Regions from separate parts of the Emticicia sp. MM genome, predicted to be linked through region 1. Evidence: riboswitches for the same ligand, from Rfam matches in the RefSeq annotation. Region 1 holds a riboswitch; the other holds the start of a gene.
The links. Region 1 has a riboswitch for thiamine pyrophosphate ahead of A6M55_RS00795 (TonB-dependent receptor). Riboswitches for the same ligand answer to the same signal wherever they lie in the genome.

Region 1 (4,980 bases):
TTTTTTTGGTAAATATCTTCTTTGAGCAAAATTCCTATACCACCAACTGCTTCATTATCAATGACAATGGCAAAAGTTTCTTCCGAATCGGTGGCCATTCTTACCCAAGCCCCAGCATCTTCTATGGTATAAGGGTTTGGGAAAATATCTTTAAGGTTCTTCCAAATCTTATAATTATTGGCATTTCGAACGAGCGATTCTTCATCGCCTAGCCGCCATTGACGAAGAGTATAGTCTTGAGGCATTGGGTTATAATTACCTTAATTCATAACTAATTTCCTGACTATCAAGTAGTTTTGTGATTCGCTCGCTCGGTGAGAAAACGACTACTAAATCTTTTTTCTTTACATCATCATCTTCCTCTACCCATTTCCAATCTTCACAAGTGGCATCTAATAAATCGAGTAAAGTGGGTAATTTGTCAGGATTGCGTTCTTTCTCAACAAATAATTCAGAATTGGTAATATAAATGGCAATTTTCTCTTGATCGAGCCACGAAAGGTCGTTGAGCATTTCATCAAACGAGTCGAGGTTAAACCCAAAATATTCAGGAAATTGCAAGCCTTTGGCCATTTCCTCATAAAAGCCACGCAAGGTATGTGCTTTTTGGCCATCGATTGTAATAATTTGATAACCTTGTAAAGAATCTAAGTTATTTGTAATAAGAAAATTTGACATAAAGGAATATTGGGTAAGTTGAAATGTATATTAGGGTTAAAAGCGAAACTTTTACTTAATTTCAACGAAACTTTTATAGTGATTGTTGGTATAATAGGCCCGTCCATCCGAACCAGTTACCAGCCTTTCGGCTCCTCGATTTTTTCCTTGTTTTTTAGGGTTTACATCCCATTCTTGGTAATTAATTCTCCGCCCACTATCATCTTTTTGAGGTAGAATCTTTTCGTAGTTTCCAAATTTTCGACCACCAACATAGCCATCTGGAGCAACTCCGTTTTCTTTCACATAATTCAAAACCTCATAAACTTTTTTCGGAATTTTGCTTTGCTTTTGTGCTTGATAATTAGGCTTTTGTACTTTGTCTGTATTATCAACTGCCACTTTCTCAGATGTAGGTTCAGTGGCTTTAAACGACTCTTGTTTACTTGCTTGTCGGCAGCCTACTACTATTTGGCTCACCAACATCAAGCCCAGTAAAATGTACTTAAATGTTTGTTTCACAGTTTGAAATCAATAATTTAATTCAAAGAAAAAGCAGGTACTTTCATCACTACGGCATTATTAAACATGAGTTCGGTGATGGTGTGCTTCATGTAATCAATTAATGGAAATTCTCCAATGATTCTTAAAACGTCTAATTCGTCATCGGCATTCACTACGCACCAAAGGCGATCACGCTCTATTGAAAGTGCATAAGATTGGATTTTCCCATCTTCAAGCATTTGATTAATTACCAATCTTTGACTCGGTATTTTCATCATAAATGCTTCGGGAAATGGGTTTGGTAAATCAAACTCAACCATAAATTGGCTCATAATATGCTAAAGGGCTTTTATTAAAATGCAATTAAGTAAATCGTAAAAATCTAATAATCAGTAAGTTTCTACACTGTAAACTTATTTTCGTACTAAATTTCCACACTAATATAAACAACATTTGCAAAAAAAACGTTTATTTTGCAGTACTTATCTCAAAAAGGGGTGCCTTAATACAACGGGCTGAGATTATACCCATCGTACCTGTACACGGATAATGCCGCCGCAGGGAAAAGAGAGCTTTGCTATTAGGAAATTCATGACCTCCTGATAAATTGCTTATACGATTACCAAAATTAATTTATGTTAAACCAACAAGATGGTACGCTGTCTGCAGGTTTTTACTCCTTTACCTGTTGTTATAAATTTCAAACTCAATGAAAAAACTAACAACATTTATCCTTTTATTTATTGCTTCTAGTTTGGGGCTGGTAATTAACGCCCAAGATTCAACCAAGATTCGTGAACTAAACGAAGTCGTAGTAAGTGCTACTCGTGCCAACGAAAAAACTGGTATGGCTTTCACCAATGTTTATCAGAAAGACATCAAAAAAGTAAATTTAGGTCAAGATATGCCTTTTTTACTTAATCAACTACCTTCAGTGGTTGTCAGTTCTGATGCTGGTGCGGGTGTCGGTTATACGGGTATTCGTATTCGCGGAACCGACCCAACACGTATCAATATAACCTTAAATGGTATTCCTTACAACGATTCGGAATCACAAGGTACTTATTGGGTAAATATGCCTGATTTTGCGTCATCGGCACAAAGTATTCAAGTACAACGTGGCGTTGGAACTTCGACCAATGGAGCAGGAGCTTTTGGGGCGAGTATCAATATTAATACTTTGGGCTACGAACCAAATGCTTATGGTGAAACTAATTTTTCGGTAGGTTCTTTTAATACGCTCAAAACAAATATTTTAGCTAGTACAGGTTTATTGAAAAATCAATCAGAAAGTGGTTCGTTTGTAGTAGATGCTCGTTTATCAAAACTTACTTCTGATGGATACATCGACCGTGCTTCATCTGACCTTAAATCGTTTTATGTTTCGGGCGGATATTATGGTAAAAATAATTTTGTAAGATTGAATGTCTTTTCAGGAAAAGAGAAAACCTACCAAGCTTGGGAAGGTGTACCCGAAAGTTTATTGAAAACAAATCGTACCTACAATCCTTACACTTATGATAATCAAGTAGATGATTATCAACAAGACCATTATCAGTTGATTTCATCTTTTAAATTGAATCAGCATTGGACTTTTAACCCTACACTTCATTATACGAAAGGACGTGGTTTTTATGAGCAGTTCAGACCAGATGATAAATATTCTACTTATGGTTTACCAGATGTAGTTATTGGAGGGCAAACCATTAAACGTACTGATTTGGTTCGTCGTAAGTGGTTAGATAATGATTTTTATGGCGGGGTTTATTCTTTTGATTATCAATCGAATAAGAAATTCTCAGCAAATATTGGTGGTGGCTGGAATAAATATGATGGAAACCACTTTGGTGAAATTATTTGGGCAAAAAATGCTTCAACCTCTAATATTCGTTATCGTTGGTACGAAAGTCATTCAATAAAAACCGATTTTAATATTTATGCCAAAGGGTATTACCAAGTGAATGATGCCTTGAACTTTTTTGCTGATTTGCAGTACAGAACAGTGGCCTATGATATGAAAGGTTTGGGTGATAAACGCCAAGACATTACACAGAAGACTGATTATAAGTTTTTTAATCCAAAGTTTGGGGTGAATTACCAGTTGAGCAAAACATCGGCTGTGTATGCTTCGTATGCCATTGGAAATAAAGAACCAAGTCGCCAAGACTTTGTAGATAATGCTCCAAAAGCACCATTGGCCGAAACACTTCGTGATTTAGAAGTAGGATACCGCACAGCGGGTTCGAAAGTAAGTTTTGATGCGAATTTCTATTACATGGATTACAAGAATCAATTAGTATTAACAGGGCAAGTCAATGGTGTAGGCGAGGCGATTAGAGTTAACGTACCTGAAAGCTACCGAGCAGGTATTGAATTAATGGCAAATTGGAAATTTGCTCCAAAGTGGACCTTGTCGGGTAATGCGACTTTTAGTCAAAATAAAATTAAAAACTTCAGTGAAACCATCGTGAACTATGATGGAGATGCCGACAAAATCAATAAATTTTCGAAAACAGATATTTCGTTTTCACCAAATCTGATTGCTGGTGGACAACTTTCTTTTGCTCCAGTGAAAAATGTAGAATTGGCTTGGATGACTAAGTATGTGAGTAAACAATTTATGGATAATACAGGTGATGATAATCGTAGCCTCAATGCTTTTTTTGTGAATGATGTAAGAGCGAATTATACCATTAAACCAAAGTTTTTGAAAGAAATGACTTTTAGCTTATTAGTAAATAATATTTTCAATCATTTATATGAGTCGAATGGATACACTTACAGCTATATTTATGATAAACAAGTAACTACCGAGAATTTCTATTATCCGCAAGCGGGTACAAACTTCTTGTTGGCGGTGAAGATAAGGTTATAAGATTTCTATCAGTAAATTTCAACGTCAAATTTCAACGTCGGCATGGCTCAAAGCCATGCCGACGTTTTTTGTTTAAATCCAACCTCCTTCGCGATAATTTCGCTTTACGAATGCGTTGGCTTCATCAAAATTAGTAATCTTCATATTCTTGCCGTCCCAGAATAATTTTTTACGTCCAATAAACTTATTTTTAGCATCACGGAGTAAGAAAGATCTTACGGCTAAATTACCCATCAATACAATTTCAGTTAGAGGGCCGGCTTGATCGAAAGATGAACTTGTATAAGTGCCAAAACCAGATTTACAAGCTTTTACCCATTGTTGTTGATGTCCGTTTACATCACCCTCTACCAACGGTCGCTTCGGTGCAGGTAGTTTTACTGCAGCCAATTTACCATTGATATATACTTTAGGATTATTCCCGAAAAGCTCACAAGCAATTACGCCTTTTGAGCCAATAAACATGATTCCCCCATCAATATTGGCAAATACCTTTTCATAATCACAGCCTTCGGGTAAGCGGGGGCGAATACCGCCATCGTACCAAGATAAGCTCAATTCTTTATGGGTTTTGCTCGAAGGATTCGGAAATTTAAGGTGAATGGCCGCCGAAGGTGGACAAACATCATCGAAGAATGCCTCTTTGAAGAAATCGGCATAAACTTGTCCAACCGAACATTCGACTGATGTAGGGTATCCTAAGTTTAAAGCCCTAAATGGAACGTCCATGAAATGACAGCCCATATCGCCTAATGCACCAGTGCCGAAATCCCAGTATCCACGCCAACGGAAAGGCATGTAGGCTTCGTGATAATCACGCATAGGAGCGGTGCCAAGCCATAAATTCCAGTCCACTTCGCTCGGAATGGGTTGTTTTTCACCTTTATCTTTCGGCGATTTTACACCTTGTGGCCACACAGGTCGATTGGTCCATACTTCTACTG
Region 2 (4,980 bases), on a different contig from region 1:
GTGATACTACTTGGAATTGGCTTCAACAATTAGCCATTGTAAGTTTTTCTACAATAGGTAGTATTGTTTGGTACGTGCTTGCCCGTAATCGACCTAATCATGAAAAATTAGCCTTTTGGTTTAAAATTTGGCTACGATATTTTTTAGCAGCTACTATGTTTTCGTATGGGTTGGTAAAGATTTTTCCTTTACAGTTTGGGAATATTACAACCTATCGCCTTTTCGAACGCCTCGGAGAAATGAGTCCGATGGGGCTGTTATGGACATTCATGGCGTACTCTAAGGGCTATCAATTTTTTGGTGGACTCATGGAAGTGATAGGAGGGGGATTATTAATTTTCCGTAGAACCACAACTTTAGGTGCAGTCATGAGTGCGAGCATTATGCTCAATGTTTTCATGATGAATGTCTTTTATGATGTACCCGTGAAAATCTTTTCTTTCACTTTATTGCTCATGTGTGTGTATTTGTTAGCTGCTGATGCTAAACGCTTATGGCTGTTTTTTGTGGCTAATAAACCTACTCAGTCTGCAGAAGAAATAAAGGTTTTTGAAGGAAGAAAATGGTATAAATATGGCAGAATTGTTCTAAAAACAATATTTTTAGGAATAGTAGGTGTAATGGGTTTTTATGAAAACTTTACTACAGCCAAAGATATAGATACTCCAAAATCTTTAATTTATGGGCCTTATAAAGTTGAAAGATTCGAACGAAATAATACTGTTTCTGAAACTGACACTCTACGCTTGCAAGAAGTATTTATCGACCGCCGTGGTGCATATGATATGCTTTATGTAACGAATGACGATGGTCTGCGTAAACGAGCCAATTTTACGCTTGATTCTGTTAAACACATTTTACGCATGACAGACTATGCTGCTCCTATCACCGATACTACGCAATACACTTTTACGTATTCACAACCAGATGCGGAAACATTAATGTTGCAAGGAAAAATCAAATCTGATTCGATTCGAGTGGCCATGAAGAAAATGAAACACCGAAATTTCATTCTCACTAGTCGTGGTTTTCATTGGATAAATGAAGTGCCTTATAACAAGTAATATCATCGACTTGACCGCATGGCTTTTACAACTGTTGTAGATTTATCATTCAATAACTTTTCGTATTCGCTCGAATCGCAGGCATAAATGGCAACTTTACCTTGTTCATTGTGGTGTACACCCCAGCCATACCTTTTAGTAAGTGGCGAGGTTCGTAAGCATGCTTGTCCTTTTGAGAAAAATGCCGTACGAGCTTCGGTTAATTCTTTTTCTGTAAGGTCGTTTCTTTCGGCGAATACCTGAAAAATTATATCATCTGAAGTATATTTATAAGGGTGTTTCCGAAGTATATCAAACTGCAAATTGGCTACCGATTTTTTATCTCCTTTATGTGGAGGCATTTCGCCAGTGTTGGCTGGGCAGTCATCGGCTATGGCAATTAATGTCGATTCGTAATTGGTCGTATGTATTTTCATGAAATTTTTCTTTAAAGGAAACACTGCTTACTGTCAACCCTATGTCAGTAATTATTTTAGAAAGCCTATAATTTCAGCCGAAAATGCTTCAGTATTATAGGTAATATTATGATTACCCTTTACAATACTCAATTTTGCATCTCTAAAGTAAGTTTGTAGAACTTCTGGGTTGCCGTTATCTTTATCTTCATCACCTGCAATAATTAAGACTGGTTTGCTGAATTTTTTCAATTCCTTTGGCGTAGTGACGGGTTGATACTTTTGTAAAAGCCCCAGAGCTACTGTATCAGCATTAATAGATTTGGCATATTTTACTGCACCCTGAGCTTCGGGATATAGATGAAATTTTCCGTTAAAAGCGGCCGCAAACATTAGTCTTCTATCCCAATTTGGATTTGTAAAATGCTGCCCCATACCGCCTAAAACTACTTTTACCACACGTTTATCCTTCGTAATTAATTTTGCTGCAACAATGGCTCCTCTTGAGTAGCCGACTACTTCATAAGATTTTATTTTTAAGTTAGTAAGAATCCCTATCACGTCTTTTGTTTCGATATCATTTGTATAAAATTTATCTTCATGAGGTTTATCGGAATGTCCGTTCCCTCTTAAATCAGGGACGATTACACGATAGCCATTCTTCAAAAGATCTTTATACAGGGCTGTTTTTCGCCAATTTGCACCTGTATTGATAAATCCATGTAAAAGCACAACGACCTTTCCCGAACCCGAATCAGTATAGGCAATTCTAATTTTGTCGGGAGCTTGATAATATTTGAAATTCTGGGCAAATCCAAATGAAGAAATAAGGAGAATGAATATCACACCAAGAAGATTTAATGGTATTAAGCGTTTCATAATTTTAAATTGGGGCGAAAAGAGTATGCAAGTTAGAGCATATTCACAAAGTCAAACTTATTTTGGTCGATTTAGACATTGAAGGTACATAAAAGATTTGACTAACGGAGTTTACTAATAAACAAATAATAAAATGAGTTTTTTCTATATTTATTTCAATTGATGATTACATTTGTAATATATTTCATGCACGGGGTGCTGTAAAAAGCTGAGATGATACCCGAGAACCTGAACTGGTTAATACCAGCGTAGGAATGCAGGAGCCAATAAGATATTGAGAAGAGTAGCCTTAGAGCTTTATCTAATCTATATACGTTTTGAGACCTCATTTCGAGCATTCAGTGCAGAAATGAGGTTTATTTTTATCAAAACTATTATGGAAGAATTAGAACTAAGCGAAAAAAGTTTGGTGAAGCCACCACTCCGCAATTGGCAGGGCCGAAAAGAATGGTTTTTTAACCGTGAACACACCGATACCTACGAACTTTGGTACGAAGGCCGCTACAAACGAGCCGAAGTTTGGCAAAAGAAAATTATGGGTAGATTCGTGAAGTCTGACCCAAGAATTAAAACACTACTCGAATTTGGTTGCGGAACTGGCCGTTTTACCCGTTGGTGGAAAGAAATTGGCATTGATGCTTCGGGTGGTGATATCTCTCCTTTTATGTTGGGGCAGGCCGTTCATCTTTTTGGTGGAAATCTTGTCTGGGCTGATTCTCATTTTATGCCTTTCAAAGACCACACTTTTGATGCACTTGCGTTTATTACCACCTTTGAATATTACCGTGACCCCGTGCAGGTAATTCGTGAAGCTGCAAGAGTGGGCAAATATGGAATTGCCTTCGGAATGATGAATCGTAATTCTCCAAAAGTGGTTCGACGAAGAGTGCAAGAAGCCTTTGGGAAAAATCCGTTCTACGTAACTGCTACTTTCTACACGCCTGAAATGCTTACCCGAAAAATCCATGAAGCACTTGAAGGACGTAGCTATACCATTGAGTGGCAAGCAACTGGCCTACCCGAATGGTTTCCTGTGCAAGAATGGCACGTACCTTATGGCGATTTTTTTGGTTTGTTTGTACGATTCAATGATGTGGATTAATGGAAAATATAGGAAAAATCAACGAAGAATACTTTAAAAAAGTTATCTTACCTAATAGTGGCTTTAAGCGTAAAGAAGTTGTTATTGGGCCAAATTTTGGTGTCGATGTGGCACTTGTAGAATTGCCAAACAATATGGCCATGGCTCTTACCTCTGACCCACTGAGCTTAATCCCTACTTTGGGTTTGCAGGAATCAGCGTGGCTTTCGGTGCATCTGATGGCCAACGACATCGCTACCACCAGTTTTGCTCCAATGTATTTACAAACGGTACTTAACTTACCAACTAGTATCTCCGATGCTCAGTTTAGAGAATATTGGCAATACATTGATAAGTTTTGTAAGGAAATTGGCGTTGCAATTACGGGCGGACACACCGGCACAATTGAAGGCCAAAACTCGACCATTTCGGGTGGTGGAACATTGATAACTATTGCTCCGCAAAAACAAATACTTACTTCGAATAACGCTCAAATTGGTGATTCAATCATTATGACCAAACAATGTGCGATGTCATCTGTATCTATTTTGGCGATGTCCTTTCCAAAGACTATTCGTCAGAAATTAGGCACTGAAGTAGCACAAAAAGCGGAAGAATTGTTTTATCATACCTCTGTCTTGAATGAAGCATTGGTTATCAATAAACTTAATCAACAACAGAATGTGGTGAATGCGATGCATGATGTTACGGAGGGTGGTGTGTTAGGTGCAGCTTTCGAGATGGCAATCGCAAGTGGTTTAGGTATTGAAATTCAGGCAGATAGGCTCAATATTTCACCAATTGTCAGCTCAGTTTGCGAAGTTTTTTCATTTGACCCTCGTTATTGTATTGGAGCGGGTTCAATGATTATTTCGGTTCAGCATCAATACGAAGAGTTGGTAATCAATACTTTACATGAGAACAATATCGAGGCCTGTACGATTGGGAGTTTCACAGCATTAGAAGAAGGCCATAGGATGGTTGAAAATGATGAAGTTAAGCCAATGACTTACCACGAAACGGACCCTTACTGGGCAGCATTTTTTGAGGCATTCAAACGTGGTTGGAAATGAAAAAAAGCATTTATCTCATCGCCGACCCAGCCATCGAACAAAGTGTTTTGCTTGATAAAATTGAGATGGCTCTGAAAGGTGGTATTTTTGCCGTGCAATTATGGAATAATTGGCAAAAGGTAGCTAATAAAATCGAAATCATTGAAACTATCCATCAACTCACAAAGTTGGGAGGTGTGCCTTTGATTCTTAATGAAGGTCAAGATTGCCTTGATTTGACTTGTTTTGATGGAATTCATCTTGATTTTCCCAACGAAATGATACAAGAATACCGACAAAAACGACCAGATTTAATTTGGGGACTCACTTGTTCAAACGAAACCGAAAAACTCATTTGGGCTGAGCAAAATTCGTTGGATTATATTTCGTATTGCTCAATATTTCCATCGAAAACCAGTAATAGTTGCGAGCTTGTTAGTTTTGATACTATTGACAAAACTCGCGAGTTTTTTAGTCGAAAAGTATTTTTAGCGGGGGGAATTAATCAA

Region 2: it holds a riboswitch for thiamine pyrophosphate, as region 1 does, so the genes downstream of both, A6M55_RS01605 (class I SAM-dependent methyltransferase) here and A6M55_RS00795 (TonB-dependent receptor) in region 1, are expected to answer to the same signal.

Annotation. Positions count from the first base shown of each region.
Region 1 is NZ_LXHX01000005.1:80,047-85,026, forward strand. It holds gene A6M55_RS00775 (GNAT family N-acetyltransferase) at 1-245, opposite strand, end outside; gene A6M55_RS00780 (barstar family protein) at 256-678, opposite strand; gene A6M55_RS00785 (ribonuclease domain-containing protein) at 730-1,179, opposite strand; gene A6M55_RS00790 (hypothetical protein) at 1,197-1,493, opposite strand; TPP riboswitch at 1,645-1,743, shown strand; gene A6M55_RS00795 (TonB-dependent receptor) at 1,871-4,036, shown strand; gene A6M55_RS00800 (Gfo/Idh/MocA family protein) at 4,109-4,980, opposite strand, start outside.
Region 2 is NZ_LXHX01000012.1:15,846-20,825, forward strand. It holds gene A6M55_RS01590 (DoxX family protein) at 1-1,064, shown strand, start outside; gene A6M55_RS01595 (DUF6157 family protein) at 1,067-1,480, opposite strand; gene A6M55_RS01600 (alpha/beta fold hydrolase) at 1,532-2,338, opposite strand; TPP riboswitch at 2,520-2,610, shown strand; gene A6M55_RS01605 (class I SAM-dependent methyltransferase) at 2,715-3,440, shown strand; gene A6M55_RS01610 (AIR synthase family protein) at 3,440-4,492, shown strand; gene A6M55_RS01615 (thiamine phosphate synthase) at 4,489-4,980, shown strand, end outside.